4 regions of the Geobacillus sp. CX412 genome follow, and region 1 is predicted to be linked to each of the others. Evidence: riboswitches for the same ligand, from Rfam matches in the RefSeq annotation. Region 1 holds a riboswitch; each other region holds the start of a gene.
What was found. A riboswitch is a leader RNA that binds a small molecule or an ion and turns the genes downstream of it on or off. The one in region 1 is predicted to bind S-adenosylmethionine.

Region 1 (6,117 bases):
ATTCCAACGCGGTCTAAGTAAGCTAAGAATGTTTCGCCCGGCAATTTGGTTTCTTTGAAATAAGTTAATAGCTGCAAAAGTACTTCGGAAATTCGTTCCGCGTCTACTTTTCCTTTTAATTTTTGATTGTATTTGCCGCCGTTGTAGAGCGTGCCGCCGACGTAAATTTCAAACGCTTCAATCATGCCTCTGTCTTTTGTTTTTGTTTTGATCCCTTGTAGGCCGATATCTCCAATTTGCCGTTGGCCACATGAGTTTGGACAGCCAACCATATGAATGCGTACTGGAACGTCCAGTTCTAAATGCTGATCTAAATATTCAGCGACGCGCCGCATCCGTTCTTTCGTCTCGACGAGCGCCAAATTGCAAAATTCAGTGCCAGTACAAGAAACAGAATAGCCGGTGAATGTGTTCGGACGGATAGAAATCCGCTCGAACACTTTTTCTTGTAATACAGCGTCAACGTATTTATCTGGAATATTTGGAATAATTATGTTTTGCGAATTGCATGTGCGGACTTCGCCGTTGCCGTATTGGCGGGCTATGCGCGCGATTTCGAATACTTCATCCGCGCTCAAGCGGCCAACTGGCACATTAAAGCCGATGAAATTTAATCCTTCTTGTTTTTGGCGATGGACACCATAGAAGTAACCAGGATTCCAGCCTTTTTGCACATCTTCCCCTTTGGATGGGAGAGGCCCCGTGAGCTCAATTAATTTTTCTTTAAATTTATCAACGCCCCAGTCAGCGACAAGGAATTTGAGACGGGCGCGATGGCGTTTTTCGCGATAACCGTAATCGCGGAAAATCGTTGTGACAGCAACAGCAACGTCTTTCACGCGATCTGGCGTTACGAACACATCTAACGTTTGGGCAAGATATGGAGCAGACGATAAACCGCCGCCGACTTTCACATGGAATCCAAGCACTTCTTTGCCGTCGATCACTTTTTTCGCCGGTGTAAACGACAAGCAATGGATTTCCGCGTTAACCGTGTTATAGACGTTGGCGCTGATTGAAATTTTATATTTGCGCGGCAAGTTGGAGAAATCTTCATTGTGTTGGAAAAATTCATATACTTCGCGGACGATTTCTCTCGTGTCGAACAGTTCGTCCGGATCGATGCCGGCAAGCGGATTGCCGACGATGTTGCGAGTGATATCGCCGCAGGCGCCGGCGGTAGATAACCCAACTCGTTTTAAACGATCAAAAATATCAGGAATTTGTTCGATTTGCAGCCAGTGGAATTGAACCGATTGGCGGGTTGTAATGTCAAACAAACCGCGTCCGTAATCACGGGCGATGCCTGCTAGCGTTTCGAGCTGCTCGTTATTCAAAATCCCGGAAGGAATGCAAACACGCATCATAAAATAGCCGTCTTCTTTAGGGCGCTGCAGGTAAAGCCCCGCCCATTTGAAAAGATCCCATTCTTCTTGCGGAATCGAAGAGAATCCATGCTTTGCGTAATAAGGAATATCTTCAAAAATTTTTAGTCCATCTTTTCTGAGTTTTTTTAATTCCGTTTTGTTTAAATTCGGGTTATTTGCCCATACTTTTTCATATGCCATTTAAAATTCCCCCTTGATAAAATTTCGATTGCGCAAGTAAGCAAGCACTTGATTGGCGCATTCATCGATCGTGTAACGATCTGTTTCAAGTATTAATTCCGGAGAAACAGGCGCTTCATACGGAGAGTCAATGCCGGTAAAATCACGAATTTCTCCATTTCTTGCTTTTTTATACAGTCCTTTTGGATCGCGTCTCTCACACTCTTCTAGCGGGCATTTCACATAAATTTCGATAAACTCATCTTTTTCTACTAAATTGCGGACAAGCTGACGATCTTGCGCGAAAGGAGAAATAAATGCCGTTAAGACGAATTGGCCGCTGTCAACAAACAGCTTGGCAACTTCACCGATGCGGCGAATATTTTCGATGCGATCTTCTACGGAGAAGCCAAGATCTTTATTTAGCCCGTGGCGAATGTTATCGCCGTCTAATACATAATTTTGAATGCCAAGGTCAAATAACTTTTTCGACACGGCATTGGCGATCGTGGATTTACCGGAGCCGGAAAGTCCGGTAAACCATAAAATCGCGCTGTGATGCCCGTTGCGCTTGCGGCGGTCTTTTTTTGTAATTGACGTTTGGTGCCAAACGATGTTCGTGCTCAAGCTTTCTCCTCCTTTAACGTGTAGATGAGGTGACAGCCTCGCGCTGCTGCAATCCTTTAATTAATACTGCCGCGACTTCCGGACGGCTGAACGTGCTTGGCGGCACTTGGCCATTGCGCAGCATTTCCCGTACTTTTGTGCCGGATAATACAACATGGTATTTCGGATCATGCGGGCATGTTTTCGTCGACGCCATTCCTTCGCATTTCGTGCAATAAAAGCTATGTTCGAAAAACAGCGGCGTAATGCCAAGTTCTTCCGGCGTAAAATTCAAGAAGATTTTTTGCGCATCATATGTGCCATAGTAATCACCGACGCCGGCATGGTCGCGGCCGACAATGAAGTGGGTGCAGCCGAAGTTTTTGCGCACCATCGCATGGAAAATCGCTTCCCGTGGCCCGGCGTAGCGCATCGCTGCCTGGAATACTCCTAAAAACACGCGGTCTTTCGGATAATAGTTTTCTAACAATACTTGATAGCTTTCCATGCGGATGTCCGCCGGGATGTCATCCGCTTTTGTTTCGCCGACGAGCGGGTTTAAAAAGAGGCCGTCGACAATTTCGAGCGCGCATTTTTGGATGTATTCATGGGCGCGATGGACAGGATTTCGCGTTTGAAAGCCGACCACCGTGTTCCAGCCAAGCTCGGCAAAACGCTTACGTGTTTCGGCCGGATCGAAGTAGAATGGAGCAAAACGCCCTTTATCAGTGCGTTTTACTAATGTAATCGGGCCGCCTACATATACATTTGGCTTTTCAAATAGTTTCCGTACGCCTGGATGTTTGAGTTCCTCTGTTTTGTAAACGAGAAGTGCTTCTTTTGTTTTATCAGGTTGATAGATTTCTTGAATATCAATGACTCCATAGACTTCTCCGTTGTAAACGAGTTTGGCCGTTTCGCCGACAGAAAGCTCTTTTGTCTTTTCTTCGGTTACAGCAAGGGTAATCGGAATGCTCCATACTGTACCGTTGGTTAAGCGCATCGTTTCAACGACAGAGTCATAATCCTCTTTTGTTAAAAATCCGGTAAGCGGGCTGTAAGCGCCTGTTCCGATCAATTCTAAATCACTTAACTCGGCATTTGTCAGCTCAATTTCTTTTGTCAGTGTATCCAATGGATAGCTAGGATTCCATCGATCGATTAATGTGCCTCCGTGTGGAATGCTTAAACTCATTGTTCATAACCTCCTAGAATCAATATTTCATATAGGAAAACTATGATTTATTGCGAAACGTCACCGCTGTTTTTGTATAATGATCGTTTTTCTTCGGCTATTGTTTTTTCAAGCTAATAATGCCAAAGGTGACAAGCCAAACCTTATGAGATGTGAAGACCGCATTCTGTTTTTCCGTGGCCGACCCATCTGCCGGAACGTAAATCATTTGGATCGAGTGCAGGGGACGTACAAGGTTCACAGCCAATGCTTGGATAGCCGCGATCGTGAAGGACATTGTACGGAAGACGACGTTTGTATACATAATTCCATACATCTTTCCATGTCCAATGAATAAGAGGGCATATTTTTATGGATTTAAATTTGTCATCTTTATTTATATATTCTACATGGCTTCGTGTTGGCGATTGTTCGCGGCGCAGTCCAGAAATCCAAGCGGTTATTCCTGTTAATGCTTCGCGAAGCGGAATGACTTTTCGCAGTTCACAACATTTATTTGGGTTGTGTTTCCATAATTCATCTCCCAACTGTTGCGCTTGTTCTTCTAGCGATAAACTTGGTTTTTTCATGACGATGCGGAGAGAAGGATATTTTTCTTTTACTTTTTCGATTGTTTTGTACGTTTCGCGAAAATGGAGCCCGGTATCGAGAAATACGATTTCCGCATCTGGCTTTACTTGCGAAATCAAATCGATTAACACGATTCCTTCAACGCCGAAGCTACAGGCGTACACAATATCGTCCTTATATTGGCGGAATGCCCAAGTGAGGACATCAAGCGCCCCTTTTGTTTCATTATCGTGAGGGAATGAAGGTTTTTCTTCGGCTTCCCATGTTTGATAAGTGAGCATCTTTCTCCCTCCTTAAAAATCAAAGAAAATAAAGTGGATTAGTCGGTTATATAGGAATAGAAAGAGAACGAACGCTTATAAAAAACGCTCTCCCATTTTGGAAAGAGCGAAGAGGCCGCATATTTCACCTTATCTTCCAAAATGGCACCCATTTTGTTGGAATTAGCACCTTACTTTTTCATGAAGCAGGTTGCCGGAGTTCATCGGGCCAGTTCCCTCCCTCACTCTCGATAAGTTTGATGTAATTGATTAAAATTTTAACATAATTCACACAAAAGTCAATCCTAGTTTTTCGATAGGAATTAATTTTTTGCTGATATAACACAGTAGAGGAATAAAGAAATCAGGAAAGAAAAGGGCGGTTTGTTGTCCGACCTTTTCCATGCATGTCAACCGGATAATAGGGAATTATGCAAAACAGAGGATGCAGAAACGCGGATCGGCAATGTTACTTCGACGGTTGTTCCTTTATTCTCTTCACTCATAATCGACATCGTTCCACCGTGGTCTTCGATAATTTTTTTACTGATCATTATTCCGAGGCCAGTACCTTTTTCTTTTGTTGTAAAGAACGGTTTTCCTATTTTTTCTAGCTGTTCTTTTGGAATTCCGCAGCCTTCGTCGATAAAGCGGATAAGAACGGAATATTCATCCTTTTTTTGTGCCTCAATAAAAATATGTCCACCGCTTTTCATCGCTTCCATTGCATTTTTTAAGAAATTAATAAATACTTGCTTTAATCCGTTTTCGTCACATTCAATGAGAGGAAGAGATGGATCAATTTTTGTAATAATTTGGATGTTATGCAAAATACCTTGTGTTTCTAATAAAGTGGTGACATGTTGAAGCAAAACACCAATATCACTTTTTGTAAATTTGGTTGCTTGTGGTTTTGCCAACACTAATAGTTCGCCTAAAATAAGTTCAATGCGCTGAATTTCTGATTCAATAATGTGAAGGTAAGGTTTTTTCTCGTCAAGTTCGAATTGCAATAGTTGTATAAATCCTTTTATGGCTGTAAGCGGATTGCGAATTTCATGGGCGATCCCAGCCGCTAGCTGGCCGGCAACTGAGAGCTTTTCCGATGTTCGAATGAATTCTTCTGTTTTTTTCAGTTCGGTAATATCGGTGAATGTCAATACCGCATCAACGACGGCTCCATTTTCCAAAACAGGCGTTACCGTATAGGAAACGGGGAAATGGGTACCATCTTTTTTCCAAAAAATATCTTCACTAATATGATATGTTTTCCCATCTTGAATGGCGAGATCAATTGGGCATTCATCAATAGAGTAAGGAGTTCCATCTTTTTTCGTATGGTGAATGATATCATGCGATGCTTTTCCAATGGCTTCTTCCGCTTTATATCCCGTCATTCGTTCTGCAGCTGGATTCCAGAAAACGATATTCCCATGTTTATCAATCCCACAAACTCCTTCAGCAATAGAATTTAATATGAGTGTATGTTTATGATATAAGTTTTCCAGCTCTTTTCGGTAGCGATTGAGTTCCGTCATATTTTGACCAATCACATAAATTCCTTTCAAGCGATTTCCATGAATTATTGGAATGGTTTTAAAATGCATGTCAATAATTTTTCCATTTTTATGCTTTACTTGTAAATCATATTCACAACTTTCTCCTTTTAATGTTCGTTCAAATTTTTTTTTTGCTTTTTCAATTTGGTCTGGGGCGATAAACTGAGTAAAATGTTTGCCAATATATTCGCTTGGTTTGTATCCAAGCATTTTTCTTACTTCAGGGTTGCCGGATATAAGTAGCCCATTTATGTCTAGCAGAAGAATCACATCAGGGTATTCGAAAAAAAGACATTTATGACATTGTTTATTTTCTTTTAATAAGCGGCTAATGATAAATGCGGACGCTGCCAAACAAAAGGCGCTGAGCACAGCAACGA
Region 2 (6,117 bases), 850 kb from region 1:
GCATTAGAACACGCGATTCTTGCTGCGCGTTCGATTTGGAAGCACCATGTTCAATTTTTCCAATTCCATTAAAAATCGAAGTCGCGCTGTCTCTCACAACACCGTGTTTTAAAATGTAGCCTTCCGTATGTTTACCATAATGAACAACGCTTGTCGTAAAGTTTTGTACTTGCTCTCCTCGACCGACAACGACCGTTTTCGTATCGCCGAAAGAACCGTCACCTATTAAGCGGGTAATGTTTTCAGAAACTGTATCTCCATTGTTCATTAAACCGAGCGCCCACTCAATGCGGCCATCACGGGCAGCGATACCGCGGCGGTTTACATAGGTTGTAATACCTTTTGCCAAGTTATCCACCGCAGCAAAAAACACACGGGCATTCGTGTTGGCAAACACTTCGGCGACAATATTGACAACTGCTTTGCTAGTTTCTTTTACGGAAATATAGTTTTCCACATAAACAACCCGGCTATTATCTTCCGCTACAACGATGACATGATTAAATAATGCGATATCATCATTTTCTTGAATATAAACAGCTTGAAGCGGAACATCCACTACAACATTTTTCGGCACATATACGAACACACCGCCGTTAAGTAGCGCAGCATGCAACGCCGTTAAACGATGCTCGTCAATTTTCACGCCATCTTTCATCAAATATTTTTGCAACAAATCCCCATGCTCACGTGCTGCTGTGAAAATATCAGTGAAAATGACGCCTTTTGCTTTCAACTCATCCGATAGAGATAAATATGCTGGTGTATGATCGCGTTGGACATATAAGTTTTTCGTTCCCTCTCCTGCTTCAATAAGCGCCTTTACTGCTTCAGGCAATTCATCTAATGAAGCAAACGGCGCGCTTTCCACTACATGATTAGCAAATTGTGTGAAATTCCATTTGTCAATTTTTGTTTTATCCGGCTTTGGCAGCGGCAACTCTTCTGCTTTAGCAAGAGCTTGTAAGCGAAGCTGTAAAAGCCAGTCCGGTTCGCCGCGTCCGCTGGAAAATGAGCGCACATATTGTTGGTCGAATGGTATTTTTGTTCCTGTCGTCATAATATAATACTCCTCCTAACGCTTACGCTTCTTGCTCAACCGTTTCATCTTCAATGCCAAGTTCTTTTTTAATCCAATCGTATCCTTCCGCTTCAAGACGTTGTGCCAACTCCGGACCACCGGATTTTACGATACGCCCTTGCATCATGACATGCACATAATCCGGTGTGATGTAGTTTAGTAAACGCTGATAGTGCGTAATGATCAAACAGCCGAATTCGCTGCTGCGCATTTCATTAATTCCTTTTGAAACAATTTTTAATGCATCAATATCAAGACCGGAGTCGATCTCGTCCAAAATCGCGATTTTCGGTTCAAGCATCATTAATTGAAGAATTTCGTTGCGTTTTTTCTCTCCGCCGGAGAATCCTTCATTTAGATAGCGATGCGCCATATCTGGATTCATTTCGAGAAATTCCATTTTTTCGTCAAGTTTGCGGATAAATTTCATTAAAGAAATTTCATTTCCTTCGCCAAGACGAGCGTTAATGGCGGCACGAAGAAAATCCGCATTCGTTATGCCGCTAATTTCGCTTGGATATTGCATCGCCAAAAATAAACCGGCGCGTGCACGTTCATCCACTTCCATCTCCAACACGTTTTGCCCGTCTAATGTAATGCTTCCTTTTGTTACTTCATATTTTGGATGTCCCATAATCGCCGACGATAACGTTGATTTTCCCGTTCCGTTCGGACCCATAATCGCGTGAATTTCTCCGCCTTTTACTTCTAAATTCACACCTTTTAAAATTTCTTTTCCTTCAACGGATACGTGAAGATCTTTAATTGTTAACACTGCCATGAAGAATACCTCCAATTTTCACTAAAAATTGTGTATATCATTGACTTGCTTGTCTTTCCATTCTCATTTTATTCTCATTACAATCTTATAACAAATGAAAAGTATTAGCAACCTTTTGAAGAGAATATCACTATGTTCATAGTGAAAAATATTTTGATCAAGATTGTTTTATAAAAATAACGGAAGCGGACCGCTTCCGTTATTTTATTGCGCTGCTGGAATGACAGCACCTTTATATTTTTCTTTAATAAAGTCTTGAATTTCTTTCGACTGTAACACTTCGACAAGCGTTTTAATTTCTTTGCGGTTTTCATCGCCTTTGCGTACAGCGATAATATTGACATATGGGTTATCTTTCGGCGACTCAACAGCAATTGGATCCTTCGCAGGATCTAATCCCGCGTCAAGCGCATAGTTGGCGTTGATGAGCACAGCATCGCCTTCGCCGTTTTTATAAATTTGTGGCAGCAATCCTGCTTCCACATCTGCTTCAAATTTTAAATGTTTTGGATTTTCCACAATGTCTTTGACCGTAGCTTTTGTTTTATCGATACCTTCTTTTAATTTAATTAACCCTTTTTCTTGCAGCATCGATAAAATGCGACCATGGTCTGCAACCGAGTTGCTCATGATGATCGTCGCACCGTCTGGCAATTCTTCGAGGCTTTTATATTTTTTCGAGTAAAGACCGATTGGCTCAATATGAATGCCGCCAGCGTTGACAAAGTCATATCCGTGTTCTTTTTTCTGTGCTTCTAAATACGGAATATGTTGGAAATAATTGGCATCAATTTCTTTATCTGCTAACGCTTTGTTTGGTAAAACATAATCTTGGAATTTAACAATTTTTAAGTCAATGCCTTTTTCTTTTAAAATCGGTTGTGCTTTTTCTAAAATTTCCGCATGTGGAACATTGGAAGCTCCAACCACTAATTTTGTTAATTTCCCTTCTTTTTTGCCACCATCAGCGTTGTTATTGCCTCCACATGCTGCCAAAGCCAACACAAGAACGACGGCAAATAATGCACTAATCCATTTTTTCATATTGATCTTCCCCCTTTTATCGTTTATCTATTTTGGAAGTGACAAAGTCACCGATAAACTGAATGACAAAGACAATCACCAAAACTAGAACGGTGGCGACAAACGTCACATCATTATGGCTGCGCTGAAATCCTTCAAGATACGCTAAGTTGCCAAGGCCGCCGGCGCCAACGACCCCTGCCATCGCTGTATATCCAACTAAAGCAATTGCAGTGACGGTAATTCCAGATACAAGAGCAGGCAATGACTCTGGGAGAAGCACTTTCCAAATAATCGTGGCCGTTGTCGCTCCCATCGCTTTGGCCGCTTCGATGACACCTTTATCAATTTCGCGAAGCGCAATTTCCACCATTCTCGCGTAAAATGGCGCCGCTCCAATAATGAGTGCTGGCAATGCCGCATTTGCGCCAAGAATCGTTCCGACAACGAATTTTGTAAACGGGATTAACAAAATAATTAATATGATAAATGGGATGGAACGAAAAATGTTAACGATAGCGGCGATGATCATATTCGCCAGGCGGTTTTCCCATAAGTTGCCCTTTGACGTTAAAAATAAAAGCAGTCCAAGAATCGTTCCTAATATAAATGTTGCAACGACAGAAATTCCTGTCATATAAAGCGTTTCAACGGTCGCTGCCCAAATCATATCCCACTCTACATTTGGTAAGAGGTTAGCGAGCATCCGTAATCACCTCCACCGCCACTTGCTGCTTTCGAATATAATCGATCGCGCGGGCCACTTCCTCTTTCTCTCCATCCATATGAACAAACAGCACACCGTAAGCGCCTTGGTGGGTTTGCGAAATTTTTCCTTGAAGAATATTCGCATCAACTTGAAATTGGCGAACAACGTTAGCAATCAGCGGCTGTTCCGTAACCTCTCCAACAAACGTCAATTGAAAAACCGTTCCTTTTGGATATTTATCGAGTAAATGCGCAATCGTTTCTTTCGTTTCCTCCGGTTCGATGACCTGCTGTACAAACCGTTTCGTAATCTCTTGTTTTGGCCGCCGGAACACTTGCAGCACTTCGCCTTGTTCGACAATTTTTCCGTTTTCCATCACTGCGACGCGGTTGCAAATTTTACGAATCACGTGCATTTCATGGGTAATTAATACAATTGTCAATCCTAAACGCTTATTAATATCCACCAAAAGTTCCAAAATGGAATCGGTTGTCTGCGGGTCTAGCGCGGATGTCGCCTCATCGCACAATAACACTTTTGGATTGTTCGCCAAAGCGCGCGCGATGCCGACGCGCTGCTTTTGCCCGCCGCTAAGCTGTGACGGATAGGCGTTTTCTCTTCCTTGCAAACCTACAAGCTGAATCAACTCGTCTACTCGTTTTTTCCGCTGTTCTTTCGGTACACCGGCAATTTCTAATGGAAACGCAATGTTTTCGCGAACCGTTCTTGACCATAATAAATTAAAATGCTGAAAAATCATTCCGATTTCCTGACGGGCCTTTCGCAATTCCTTTCCTTTAATATTAGCAATATCCCGTCCAGCGACAATGACTTTCCCTTTGGTCGGTTTTTCCAATCCGTTAAGGAGACGGATTAACGAACTTTTTCCCGCCCCGCTATATCCGATGATTCCGAAAATTTCGCCTTCTTTAATTTGCAAAGAGACATTATCCACTGCTGTTACAGATCCATTGGCCGCTTCATATATTTTTGTCACGTTTTCTAATGTAATCATGCACATTTCCACCTTCCCTCATGTAAAAGACGGCTCGCCGCAAAAAGAAAGCCTTTCTGCTCAAGAGAACAGAAAGGCAATGATTACCGTTCTGTCTCTTATCTCTCAAAGCAGACGCTTTGTGTGAATTGGCACCATTTCAGCGAGTACGCTGACGGTTGCCGGGCTTCATTGGGCACATCCCTCCACCTCTCTTGATAAGAGCACAAAAAACACTTTATTCAATTAAAATCTCTCAATAATTACGAATGTGATTTTATCACTATATGTCGAATAGTGTCAATGGAAATGTTATGGTCATTATGGAAAATGGCATGATTATCATTTCTTGTGATTATGAGACGGAAACATCAGATGTAATTCCGGTAGCAGCCGCAATTGCCTGTTCTAAATCTTCGATTAAGTCATCGATATTTTCGATGCCGACAGATAGACGAACTAAATCTTCTGTCACTCCAGATGATTTTAGTTCTTCTTCGTTTAGCTGTTGATGTGTGGTGCTTGCAGGATGGATAATTAAACTTTTCGCATCGCCAACGTTGGCAACATGCGACCATAATTTTACACTGTTGATCAATTTCGCTCCTGCCTCTCTGCCGCCTTTTACGCCAAATACAACGATGGAACCCGCTCCTTTTGGCAAATATTTTTTCGCTAGTTCTTTTGCTGGATGACTGTCATGTTCTGGATAAAGCACCCACTCTATTGCTGGATGACGATCTAAATACTCGACGATTTTTCTTGTATTCGCAATATGTTCTTTCATACGTACATGCAATGTTTCAAGACCAAGCTGAATTTGAAAGGCATTAAATGGGCTAATCGCTGGACCTAAATCGCGAAGCAGCTGCACGCGAGCTTTGACAATGTATGCAGCAGGTCCAAACGCCTCAGCATACACAAGGTTGTGATAGCTTGGATCAGGAGTAATAAATCCTGGAAACTTTGGCGAATTCCAGTCAAAATTACCACCATCAACAATGATGCCGCCTAAGGTCGTCCCATTCCCAACAAGCCATTTTGTGGCGGAATGGATCACGATATTCGCCCCATGTTCAATTGGTCTGCACAAATAAGGAGTGGCGAATGTGTTGTCGATAATGAGCGGAATTCCCGCTTCACGAGCGATTTGCGCCACCGCCTCAATATCTAATATGTGCAAACTAGGGTTGCCAATCGTTTCGGCGAAAATTGCTTTCGTTTTTGGTGTAATCGCTGCTCGGAAATTTTCCGGATTAGACGGATCGACAAAGTGGGTTTTAATTCCGTATTTCGGCAATGTATTGACGAACAAATTATATGTACCGCCATATAACGTAGATGCCGATACAATTTCATCCCCAGCTCCGGCGATATTCAAAATGGCCAGTGTAATGGCGGCCATTCCGCTAGCGAGAGCAAGACTGCCCACTCCACCTTCCAGCTGTGCCACCCTTTCTTCCAATACGGTAACCGTCGGATTGTGGATGCGTGTATAAATATATCCTTCTTCTTTTAGACCAAAAAGG
Region 3 (6,117 bases), 450 kb from region 1:
AGCCGCTTCGTCTCTGTTTCACTGAGCGCGGCGGTCGGCTCATCTAAAATAATGTATCGGGCCGATGAGGAGAGCACTTTTGCTAAAACGATGAGCTGTTTTTCATGCAAGGTGCATTCGCGAATAAGCTTGTTCGGCGAAATCGACAGACCAACTTGGCGCAAAAGCTTTGCGGCCCGATGTTTTTGCTGTTTCCATGAAAGAAGAGGCTTTTGTTTTGTATCAACGATGTCGCTAGCAGCAATATTTTCATAGACGGTCAGCGATGGAAACAGGGCGGTATCGACCTCTTGAACAACTAATCCAATGCCTGCTTTTTTCGCATCAGCAGGAGAAGAAAATCGGCGCTCTTCTCCATCTATTGTTATCGTGCCTTTGTCTGGAAAAAGGGCGCCGGCGAGAATTTTCATCAATGTGCTTTTCCCGGCTCCATTCATCCCTAAAAGGGCGTGAACTTCTCCTTTTTGTACATGGAGATTCACGCCGTTTAATACGTTTACCGTGCCAAACGATTTATAAATATTGTTCATATAAAGACCGTTCATTTGTTTTTCACCTGTGCTTCCAATGTTTTCATCCAAGGGGAAATGGCAACATTTGATTGCCCCCAGCCGGAAATGTATTCATGAAGCTCATTCATCGAAACTTGTTGGTTAGGCAAATCGGATCGTTTGACTAAATGCGGTTCTAGTGAATAAATGTTTGGTGTTTTCTCGCCAGCAATTTTTTGATACGCAAAGCGAACTTGAACGCGACCGACTTCGGCTGGATCCGTTGCTGTTGTAGCGACCCAAGGGCTGTTTGGCTTTTGCATCATTTGCAAATCTTCATCGCTTAAATCGATGCCATATACTTTAATTTCATTGCGTCCCGCTTGCTCGATCGCACGCGTTGCGCCTTTGGCAAATTCATCCCAAGTCGCAAACACTGCGTCAATATCGCCTTTATTCGGATATTTTTTCAAAATCGCTTCCATTTGCGTTTGTGTGTCTAAAGCGGTATTGGCGCTGGCCGTACCAAATTTCGCCACTTCTTTGATGTTCGGATAGCGTTTTTTAAACGCATCGTAAATCACATGACGACGTTCCATCGGTGTAAATCCGCCAACCCAAATGGTGACGATGTTTCCTTCGCCGTTTAAGTCTTCGGCCAATGTTTTTAACGTTTTCCATGCAAGGCTGTAGTCATCTTGGTCAATCACTGTTACGCCTGGGATGTTTAAATCGTTATCGAATGCGACAACAGGAATGCCTTTTTCGACTGCTTTTTTCACCGGACCTTCCAACGCATCAGCGCGTCCGTGATCTAATAGAATCGCATCGACGTTTTGCGTAATGGCTGTTTCGACATAGGAAGCCATTTTCGTTAAGTCGTTATCCGCATTGTAAATTTGCACTTCGCCGCCAAATTTTTGCACTTGTTCTTTTACGCCAGCGATATACTGAGAAGAAAACGTGCCGATCGACATTTGCATAATGGCGGCAATTTTTATTGGTTTTTTTAATTCTTCAGGGATATCTGCTTGTTCGGTTGTTGCTGCTGTTGTTTCGCTTGCTTCTTCGGCCGTGCTGTTTTCTTGTTTGGCCGGTTTCGAACTGACGGCGTCTTGTTCATTCATGCAGCCGCTAAGGATGACGATAATGGAAAAAAGAAATGCGACTAAATAGTTAAGTCTAAATTGCTTCATGGCGAGCCTCCTTTGCAAACAGTGCTGGCAGTTCAGTTTCATAATTGCCGCGGACGATCCCTTTTTCGGTAATAATGGCCGTGATAAGGTCGTGCGGTGTTACATCGAACGCTGGATTATAAACGTTTACTCCTTCTGGAGCGATTCGCGTTCCGGCGATATGCGTCACTTCCTCTGGATTGCGTTCTTCAATCGGAATTTCTTCCCCTGTTTTGGTTGCTAAATCAATGGTCGATAATGGCGCGGCGACATAAAATGGAATGCCAAACGCTTTAGCGAGCAGCGCCAGTCCAAAGGTGCCGATTTTGTTGGCAGTGTCACCGTTGGCGGCAATTCGGTCGGCGCCGACAATGACAGCGGTAATGTTTTTCGCCTTGATCGTCTGCGCCGCCATATTGTCGGTAATAAGAGTGACGTCTACCCCCGCTTGCATCAATTCCCACGTCGTCAATCTTGCTCCTTGCAGGACCGGACGAGTTTCCGACGCGTAAACATGAAGATTCATCCCTTTTTCTTTCGCTAAATAAAACGGAGCAAGCGCCGTGCCATAGCGGGCGGTTGCGATCGAACCAGCATTGCAAATGGTTAAAACGCAGTCGCCGTTTTGAAATAAGGAAAGCGCATGCTCTCCGATGCGGCGGCATACATCTTCATCTTCAATTTGAATGCGAATCGCTTCATGGATGAGCGTCGTTTTTGCTTCGTTAACAGAGGAAACGTGGGCGATGCTGGAAACAAGCCGGTCTAATGCCCAAAACAAGTTCACTGCAGTTGGCCGAGAGCTTGCTAAGTAGTCGCGGTCCTTTCGCACGTGCTCTTTAAATTTTTCCAGTGATTCTGTTTCATATTGCTGTGCAGAAAGAGCGAGGCCGTAAGCAGCCGTAATGCCGATCGCCGGTGCGCCGCGTACTTTTAACGTGGCGATTGCGTCCCGTACATCTTCAATATCTTTTAATTCCAAATATTCCGTCACTAATGGTAGCTTTTGTTGATTTAAAATTGTAATATGAGTGTCGTTCCATTCCACAGAGCGCGGGATTGCGAATGGTTCTGCCATTATGGTTCTTCCTTTCATTGTGTTAATTCGTTGCTGCAAGCACTGTTTGTGCGAAAAGGGAACGGATTTCTTTAGTGCTAGATAATGTTTCACGTTGCAAAATGAGGCTTCTGCCAAGACGAAGGGCATAACGTTTTGCTTGTAAGCGTTCCTCTTTATCCTCAATGCCATCAAGGTCAGCGACATGTGCTAATCCAATCGTGCGGCGGATGACTTCACATCCGGCAAAGCCGATCGCGTCAATAAACGTGTGATGCAGCACGTCTTCTAACAATCCTTCTGTTTTTGCATATGGTTCTACATTGTGAGTGCGCCAAAGATCAGAAAAGATTGTCGCGAATACATCCCAAGTTTTGTCGATATGAGCAAATAACGGTTCTTGTTGTTGTTCTGGGCGGGACAACGCATTTAACAGCAAGTTTGCGAAAAATTGGCCGATGTCAAAACCGAACGGGCCATAAAACGCAAACTCTGGATCAATGATTTTCGTTTCTTCATCGCTGGCAAAAATGCTTCCAGTATGCAAATCACCGTGGATGAGCGCATCTCCTTCGGTTAAAAACTTGCGCTTTAATTTGGCGACTTCTAAGCGGAGCTTGTCATCGTTCCAAAGCGCTTTTACATCATCGCGAAGCTCGTCTTCAAAGTTGTTCGTTTCATGATTAAAGAACGGATCGGTAAATACAAGGTCTTCGGTGATTTTGCATAATTCCGGATTAACAAAACTTTGCGCTAATTGTTTTTTTTCTTGTTGATTCATGCCAAAGTCGGAAGTGTAAAACGATGTCTTTGCGATAAATTCGCCAATATGCTGCGATAAAAGCGGATACGTTTTTCCTTCAATCAACCCTTTGCGGGCGATTTGCAAGTGAGATAAATCTTCCATAACGGTAATTGCCAAAGATTCATCGGAATAGTATACTTTTGGCACGTATTGCGGAACATAGCTTGCGAATGTGCGCAGCGCATTGCTTTCAATAACAGCGCGTTTTAATGTGAGCGGCCAGCTTTCACCGACTACTTTTGCGTACGGGAGCGCTTGTTTTACGATAATTCCTTTCTTTGTTTGCTGATCGACAACGCGGAAAACAAGATTTAAGTTGCCGTCGCCAATTTCGCGGCAGGCAAGCGGTGTTCCTTCCGGAAAAAGACCGAGACGGACCGTCAAAGAGATTGCGCCTTGTTCCGTTAATGGTTCATAAACCGTTGGATGAGAAACTGGCATAATGTAAAACTCCTCCTTCATGTAAATTAAAAAGCCTCTTTCTGCATAGAAAGAGGCTTGAAGATTCCATATCTTCGCACCTCTTATCTTTCAGAAAGAACGAGTCTTTCTGTTGGACTTAGCACCGTGCCCTGCGGAAGTAGAGAACTTCCGGCGCCAAAAAGTGCGCCCTATCTCACGATAGTATTACGGTCGGTTGCTGGGCTTCATTGGGCCAATTCCCTCAGCCAACTCTTGATAAGAGTGTGTCAGCATATTCAATTTTTTAATTTTCGCTATGTTGGCAATTTTGAAGTTTTATGCTTGATACGAATCATACATGGTCACGAAATGATTTGTCAACTCTTTTTTAAAAAATTTTTTTCTGCAGCGATGTAGTCGTTAGCTCTGCGGTCCGCAAAAATCGGGATTTGTTTTCGCACTTCTCTTACTTTTTGAAGATCGATTTGTGCCATTAACGTACAAGGTTCTTCATTTGCTTCTGCAATGATTTCTCCCCATGGGTCAACCACCAGCGAATGACCGGCAAAGACATTGTTTGGATCGCTTCCAGCGCGATTGCACGCGATGACGTAGCATTGATTTTCAATCGCGCGCGCCGCAAGCAGTGTACGCCAATGCGAAAGGCGAGGAAGCGGCCACTCGGCGACGACAAATAACACTTCCGCCCCTTGGACCATATGGACGCGAATCCATTCTGGGAAGCGGATGTCATAACAAATGACGCCTGCACATCGAGTGTTTTCTAATGTGAACAATCCCATTTCTTCCCCTGGCTGTAAGTAAAGATGTTCATCCATCAGCTGGAACAAATGGAGTTTGCTATATTCGCCAACGATGATGCCGTTTCGGTCGGCGATGTACATTGTATTGGTGACGCCGCGATCTGTTTTTCTGGCAATTGATCCAGCGACAATATTGACATGATGCGACTTGGCAAGTTTTTGAATGAACGCTTTTGTACGCATACCGCCCTCATCGGCAATCTCATCGAGTCTGGTTAAGTCATAGCCAGTCGTCCATAGTTCAGGAAGGACGATAATATCTGGGTGATTTTTTGAAATTTTTTCTATCTCTCTTTCAACGCGCCGTTCGTTTTCATTAGGATTGCCAAAAGCGATATCTAGCTGAAGACATGCGATTTTTATCGTCATGAACATTCACCTCGAAAAAATTTTACTTTACATTTTGATTTTTACGATATATGATTTTTCACTAGAATTTCAAGAAAATTTTTGAGAAGGTGTTAACGCGATGAAACAATTTCCACTATCTGAGTTATTGCAGAGCCTTCCAAAACAGTTTTTTGCTTCGCTTGTCGATAAAGTCGCAAAAAAAATGGCGGAGGGGCATGACATCATCAATTTAGGGCAAGGAAATCCCGACCAGCCGACTCCACCGCATATCGTGGAGGCGATGCAAAAAGCGGTGGCGAACCCAAAATATCACAAATACTCGCCATTTCAAGGGTATTCCTTTTTGAAACGCGCCGTTGCTAAGTTTTATGAGCGCGAATACGGCGTTGCCATTGATCCGGAAAAAGAAGTGGCGGTTTTGTTTGGCGGGAAAGCGGGTCTTGTGGAGATCCCGCAATGTTTAGCCAATCCGGGGGATATTGTGCTCGTGCCTGACCCGGGATATCCGGATTATTGGTCGGGGATTGCGCTGGCGCGCGCGGAAATGGTGATGATGCCATTGCGTGCGGAAAATCAGTTTTTGCCTGATTATGATGAAATTCCTGCAAATATTGCGGAAAAAGCAAAAATCATGTTTTTAAACTATCCGAATAATCCAACCGGGGCGATCGCTTCTAAGGAGTTTTTTGAAGAAACGGTGTCGTTTGCCGCAAAACACGGTATTTGCGTCGTTCATGATTTTGCTTACGGTGCGATTGGCTTTGACGGAAAAAAACCGGTCAGCTTTCTTCAAGCAGAGGGGGCAAAAGAAATTGGCGTTGAAATTTATACATTCTCCAAAACATATAATATGGCGGGCTGGCGCGTGGCGTTTGCCGTTGGAAATGAGAGCGTGATCGCGGCGATTAACTTGCTGCAAGACCATTTATATGTGAGTTTGTTTGGCGCCATTCAAGAAGCGGCGGCAACCGCATTGCTTTCTTCGCAGCGCTGCGTGGAAGAGCTTGTCGCA
Region 4 (6,117 bases), 1.0 Mb from region 1:
TTGTTTTTGCTCTTCGATATCAATGTTATACAATCTCGCTACATTTCCTGCTAAAATCTTTTTCTTAACTTCCAAATCAAATGTAACTCCAGTTTCTTCTTGTATATCTTCTGGAAGTTCAAATTCAAGAAACTTTTCAATGATCCACTTCGGTTCCCATATAGCATAATCACTTCCAAAAATGATTCGGTCTTCATCAAGCCAGTACAACAATTCACTAATAATTTGAGCAAAATAACGAGGTCGAGTATGAATTAAAGCAATGGCAACTGCCAAACCTGCATAGACATTTTTCTCTTGTGTAGCAATCCAACAAAAATCTTCTAATCTTGGAAGCCCTACGTGTTCTACAATAAAGTTAAGTTCAGGGAAACAACTTGCTGCATCATCAACATCTGCTACGTCAAATGCATCCCGATTTAAAGGAGTGATCGTTGGACCCTTATGAATATGAATATTTCTTATCCCCAGCTCTTGGCATTTTTCAAGATATCTTTTTGACCAGTCATCAGATAGTTTATAGCCCTTTGAATTACCGTACCAATCAGCTGTATATAACTTGACACCTTGCCAGTTGTATTTTTCTTTATTTTCTTCTAATTTTTCTAAACCTCGTTCACCATGTCGGGGATCGAATGTTCCATTGCAAATAAAACGATTAGGGTACTTTTTTGAAAGTTCCTCATTTGCATCAAAATTACCAAAACCATTTTTATAAAACTCTTTTAGAAGAACTGGTTGGAAAATCGCCATATCCACATATCCTTCAATAAACACATCATTCACAAGTTTTTCTGGAGAATACTTTACGAACTCATCTTTAGGCCACCAATATTCTTTCGGACTTAGATTTTTGTGATAATCATAAAAGCAACTAATAAATTGTTCTCCGTGGATATTTAATTGATTCTCCTTACTTCCATCCCATAAGGCAATGTGTGCATCAATAATAAAAATTTCTTCACCATTAGATGTTTTGATCAATTCCATTCCCCCCTCACATTAGATTAATTTTCAATTGAAAGCGGTATCATTTTTTTCGGATGTCCATAGAAAAGTATTTTTGTAGGTACGAATATTTTTAGTTTTCATTTTATTTAGAAAATTCTAATCAAATTATACTTGGTTAATCCACTATTTGAAATATATACTTAAACAAAAAACAGCAAATTTTGCCATCAATTTTTTGGGTGATGAAACAAAACTTTTTATAATCTAAAATTAAAGCACATACCCCTGTCAAGTAGACAATGAAAAAGAGTATATTATGATGCCATGGACTTTTCTCGATATTCCATCAGGGAAAGGCCGTTCAGCAATACGCATTTTCCAAATCTAATATTGTGACAGGAAGGTTGGAACAACATAAAAAAATGGGTAATTCACCATTTACTCAATCCTAGAAACATGTTAGCTGGATGAAACAGGTTCATCCGATGGGCTCCTTCTTCCGCATACGGACCACCAAGTTGGTAGAATGGAAACAGTCAAGTGCTTTCCTTGACAGGTTCCATTCTACCAACTATCATACCGATAGCGGAAGAAGTGAGAGCTTAGGCAGCCTGACTGCCTGTAGTGTTCCCTGTACACTCCAGAAATACACGCAAACGAAACCGTTCTCGATTTCGATAGCCAATGCCCGGCGTTTGATGTTTTTGATCTTGTGATTCGTTCCCTCCATTCGAGTAGCCTTTTATATAGAAGGAATCTAGCCTTTTTCAATGAGGAGAATTCCTTCTCGCTTGATCCAGGGCTTGTGTCACCTTTTGAACCACATGGTACTTATCGATCACAATCGAAGCAGATGGAAACAGAGCACGAACCGCCTTGTGATAGGGTTCCCACATGTCAAGGAATCACGGTTTGCACCATTTCTTTCGACAGGACGTTTTGATTCAACAAGTTGATGGCGGAGTCACATTGGCGGTCGGCATGCAATCCCATGACCGATCCTGCTTTGGCATCCATCAATACGGTTTCATACTGATATCCCTTTTTTACCGCGGTTTCATCTAAGCTAAGCACCATCCCTTCTGGAGAAGAGGCCTCCATCGCTGCTTGGCGCTCTTTTGCTTTTTTCGATGCGATGGAGTAATAAATGCGTTCCAATGTCGTATATGGGATACGGTGCTTTCGGCTGACTTCTTGAATGGTGGAGCTTTTACAAAGTTCATACAAGTACCCGCAACATCGATTGGTGTAATGTTGGTTTGGTGGAATCGATTCGAAAGAGGCAGAAAACACTTGGAAACAATTCCAGCATCGATAACGCTTCACCTCTACGAACAAGTACACCGGTTGACGGAAAATCGCTAAATCCCGTACTTTTCGTGTCCGTCTGTCATGGACAGTGGAAGTAAGAAACCCACAATGTGGACAACGTTCTTGTGTCTCTGTTTTCTCCACATGAATCGCATAACCATAGGAAAGAAGTTCTTGTTTAACAATTTGAATTCTGGCAATCCTAGTGATATAGAAAGCACTTGCGAAGCCTCCTTATGTTTGTTTCGTCGCTGACATTATTGCCAGGATTTCGTTAATGCTTTCTCTTTTTTATCACTAAATCACAAAATTTGGTGATGAACCTATTTTTTATTACTCTCTTCTCTTAATTTATTTTTGTGAAATATTCATAAATTATATTAGAAATGTTTAATGTTGAACAAGTCAACCAGCTTATTAAAGAAAGATTTCAACTTTGCAAAATTATTCACTAATATACTCTTTTTTCGATCATAAAAAATAGAATCGCTCCATTTGGTGAAAATGAAAGCTGACTCAACATCGCTCCAAGGGATGTTTTGAGTCAGCCCCTTTCCTTTATACCGCTTTATTCGCTTGTAAGTCTGCCTTTACTTCTTTTTGTGTTTTTAATTTCGGAAAGTCAAACACAATCGCGATCATGCCACAAACTCCAATTAAGAATGGGTAGAACGAATACTGCAAAATACTTAATGGTGAAATGGAAGCAACACCTGCTGCCACAAGCATTTGCGCACCATATGGGATGAGCCCCTGGAAACAGCATGAGAAAATATCCAATATGCTGGCAGATTTACGCGGATCAATGTCATATTGATCAGCAATGTTTTTTGCAAGTGGACCAGCAATTAAAATGGAGATCGTATTGTTTGCTGTTGAAAGATTTGTTAAGCTCACTAATCCCGCGATACCGAATTGTGCTCCTTTTTTTGACTTTACATTTCTTGTTACTAATTGAAGTAAATAATCGATTCCACCGTTATGTTTAATGACTTCCACCATACCGGAAATTAAGATCGCAAGCAATGACAATTCCTGCATTCCGGCGACCCCGTCACCGATGGCTTGAATGAGGCCCATTGCACTGTAGCTTCCATCAAGAAGACCGATGATTCCTGCTAATAAAATACCGCCTGCTAACACGACTAGTACATTAACGCCCATTAATGCTGTTATTAATACACCAAGGTAAGGTAAAATTTTCATCCAATTAAAAGATTGATTCGTAATTTCCGCTTGCTCTCCAGCAGTAATGGCCCAGAAAAGAACGATGGTGATGATTGCCGCTGGTAAAACAATGAAAAAGTTCACCTTAAACTTTTCTTTCATTCTTGTATTTTGTGTACGAACTGCCGCAATCGTTGTATCAGAGATAAAAGATAGATTATCTCCAAACATAGCACCGCCAATGACAGCTGCCATAGATAATGCCAAAGAAATATCGGTTTGTTCACTAATTCCGACTCCAATCGGCGCTAACGCTACAATCGTTCCCATGGACGTTCCCATCGAAATGGAGATAAAACATCCAATGACAAATAAACCGGCTATTAATAAATTTTGCGGAACAACGGAAAGAGCTAAATTAACCGTTGATTCAACAGCTCCCATTTTTTTAGTTACTTCCGAAAATGCCCCTGCTAATAAGAAAATGATGACCATTAACATGACATCGGCATTTCCAGCCCCTTTTGTGAACACTTCCACTTTCTTCGTTAAAGACTCTTTCCGATTCATCATCAACGAAATACTTGCCGCAATCAAAATTGCTACAATGACTGGAAATTTATAAAAATCGCCTGTAACCACGCCTGCACCAATGAATAACACTAAAAAGACCACAAACGGAAATAACGCAAATAGATTGCCTTTTCTTAACTCCACTCTTTCCACCTCATTTTATGTTTTTTTGAAGGAGCTTTCCACTTAGAGAAAAGGCCTCTTCTTATCTGAACATAAGAAGAGGCCTTATACGTATCTATATAAGAAACCCTTCTTATCTTTCAAGCACAATGCTTGCTGGATTTGGCACAGCACTCGAAAACGAGTCCGCTGCCGAGACTTCTTCGGGCCAGTCCCTCCGCCTCTCTAGATAAGAAGATGAGCAGTTGTATTTCGTTATATAAAACAAATAAAAGATTACAACATATTCATCTGTTACGCAATACACCTTGAAAATGTCTTATTTTTAAAAATTTTCAACAAATATAAAATAATACTTGTGTAACATCAATAATATGCAAAAATCCCGCGGCTTTTCACCGCGGGAGAAAGGTGCCAATAGTTTATTCTGGTTTATAGATCCCATATTTCACAATCTTAAGATAATCATTAAGTTCCTTTATTAAAGACTCGGGATTATGAATAAAATCAAATTGCTTATTTTTGTAGAGAGTCAGATACTTATTCGTCAGCTGTTCAACGATAAACATCGTCATGCGGATCGCGGTATCCACGGAAATATCCTCTCTAAGTTTTTCCGTTTGGATCAGATCTTTAATATAGACATGCTTCAGCAAAAAATCTTCCTGATAAGCTTCGTAATGTTTCTTAATAATTTCTTCCATTTCCTTCTTTACTGCCACTGGAGGATTAGTAAAGGCATCCGTAATAAACTGAGCTTCTTGGAGATACTGAACCGTTAGTTTTTGTTTCAACAGGACGATTTCTTTGATCCTTTCAAAGAAATCATCAGATTGGATTTTTTCCATTTCTTCCATTGCTAGTTCCGTCAGAAAGTCCTTCACATAATTCACTAAATAAAGGTATAAGTTTTTCTTGCTCTTAAAATAATGAAAAAGGATTCCCTTGGAAATTCCCGCCCGTCTCGTAATAACATCTGTAGAGGTCTTTTCATAACCATTCTTCACAAATTCCTCGATGGCCACTTTGATGATCAAGTCTTTTTTCTCTTTAGGCTGCTTTTCAAATGCTGAATACAATTTTAACACCTCTAATTTCATTAGACTGCAATATCTTTCTTTTTATATACCATATATGAAGCGAAGATACTAATCAAAATAACCGCAGCCATAATAAAGATATACAAAGGCTCAATCTCGTTATCATTGATAATGGAGGCAGCGTCCACATATTTAAACGGGCTTATATATTTTAGGAACTCTAAGTCTTCCGATATCCCTGCCATCACATTCATAAAGTAGGCAGCTAGGACAATCCCCAGTGAGATCGAAAGGATGTTTCTTGTTTTTTTCATCATCGACGACAACATAAACGCAATTGCACCGAACGTCAAATGAAGCAATATCGTTGCGGCGATTAATAAACTAAATGTGTCTGTCGGAACATCCGGGTCTTTTGCAAATTGAAATCCAATGATGCTTGCTACGGCTGAAACTACGTTAAAAATCAAAATATTTACCAAAACGGCCAGAAGTTTTTCTGTTACGATTCGGCTTCTTGTGACAGGCTTTGATAACAAAAATTCAATCGTTTTTTCATTTTCTTCTTTGGCCAGAATATTGGATGCAAGAATTGCCGAGTATATGCTTCCCAAAAGGGTGGTCATCATATAAATTTCTACCCCGTAAAAACCCATCAAATCTCCCATGTTTAACTCATTCATTCCGAACGCTTTTTTAATCGATTCCGGATAGGCCTCAAGCAGTTTGGTCATTTCTTTTTGCTGCTCGGCAAACTGAGGATAAATGCTTAATGTCAACAAAATAAGTCCGCTGAGTACGATGCTCCAAATGATCAATGACTTTAAATTTCGCTTAAACTCTCTCTTAAAAATCATTTTCGATCCTTCCCTCACTTTTCATAGTAATGCATAAATACTTCTTCAAGAGTCGGTTCTCCGATTAATAGATCCTTAACCGGCAGAGTATTTAA

Region 2: linked by a shared signal. The riboswitch ahead of NXM86_RS02260 (methionine ABC transporter ATP-binding protein) and the one ahead of NXM86_RS15965 (phosphoadenylyl-sulfate reductase) in region 1 are both predicted to bind S-adenosylmethionine.
Region 3: linked by a shared signal. The riboswitch ahead of mtnK (S-methyl-5-thioribose kinase) and the one ahead of NXM86_RS15965 (phosphoadenylyl-sulfate reductase) in region 1 are both predicted to bind S-adenosylmethionine.
Region 4: linked by a shared signal. The riboswitch ahead of NXM86_RS10540 (Na+/H+ antiporter NhaC family protein) and the one ahead of NXM86_RS15965 (phosphoadenylyl-sulfate reductase) in region 1 are both predicted to bind S-adenosylmethionine.

Annotation. Positions count from the first base shown of each region.
Region 1 covers NZ_CP103461.1:3,050,011-3,056,127, reverse strand. Annotated here, with positions in the region: gene NXM86_RS15980 (nitrite/sulfite reductase) at 1-1,568, opposite strand, end outside; gene cysC (adenylyl-sulfate kinase) at 1,569-2,174, opposite strand; gene sat (sulfate adenylyltransferase) at 2,188-3,348, opposite strand; gene NXM86_RS15965 (phosphoadenylyl-sulfate reductase) at 3,492-4,199, opposite strand; SAM riboswitch class I at 4,326-4,436, opposite strand; gene NXM86_RS15960 (PAS domain-containing sensor histidine kinase) at 4,589-6,117, opposite strand, start outside.
Region 2 covers NZ_CP103461.1:454,743-460,859, reverse strand. Annotated here, with positions in the region: gene sufD (Fe-S cluster assembly protein SufD) at 1-1,060, opposite strand, end outside; gene sufC (Fe-S cluster assembly ATPase SufC) at 1,083-1,862, opposite strand; gene NXM86_RS02270 (MetQ/NlpA family ABC transporter substrate-binding protein) at 2,067-2,906, opposite strand; gene NXM86_RS02265 (methionine ABC transporter permease) at 2,923-3,591, opposite strand; gene NXM86_RS02260 (methionine ABC transporter ATP-binding protein) at 3,581-4,609, opposite strand; SAM riboswitch class I at 4,705-4,813, opposite strand; gene NXM86_RS02255 (O-acetylhomoserine aminocarboxypropyltransferase/cysteine synthase family protein) at 4,944-6,117, opposite strand, start outside.
Region 3 covers NZ_CP103461.1:2,599,364-2,605,480, reverse strand. Annotated here, with positions in the region: gene NXM86_RS13565 (sugar ABC transporter ATP-binding protein) at 1-545, opposite strand, end outside; gene NXM86_RS13560 (sugar ABC transporter substrate-binding protein) at 542-1,687, opposite strand; gene mtnA (S-methyl-5-thioribose-1-phosphate isomerase) at 1,674-2,744, opposite strand; gene mtnK (S-methyl-5-thioribose kinase) at 2,767-3,969, opposite strand; SAM riboswitch class I at 4,050-4,213, opposite strand; gene NXM86_RS13545 (carbon-nitrogen family hydrolase) at 4,308-5,123, opposite strand; gene NXM86_RS13540 (pyridoxal phosphate-dependent aminotransferase) at 5,224-6,117, shown strand, end outside.
Region 4 covers NZ_CP103461.1:2,003,681-2,009,797, forward strand. Annotated here, with positions in the region: gene NXM86_RS10530 (amidohydrolase family protein) at 1-990, opposite strand, end outside; partial or broken gene NXM86_RS10535 (transposase) at 1,554-2,483, opposite strand; gene NXM86_RS10540 (Na+/H+ antiporter NhaC family protein) at 2,821-4,146, opposite strand; SAM riboswitch class I at 4,256-4,361, opposite strand; gene NXM86_RS10545 (TetR/AcrR family transcriptional regulator) at 4,548-5,225, opposite strand; gene NXM86_RS10550 (DUF2705 family protein) at 5,225-6,022, opposite strand; gene NXM86_RS10555 (ABC transporter ATP-binding protein) at 6,037-6,117, opposite strand, start outside.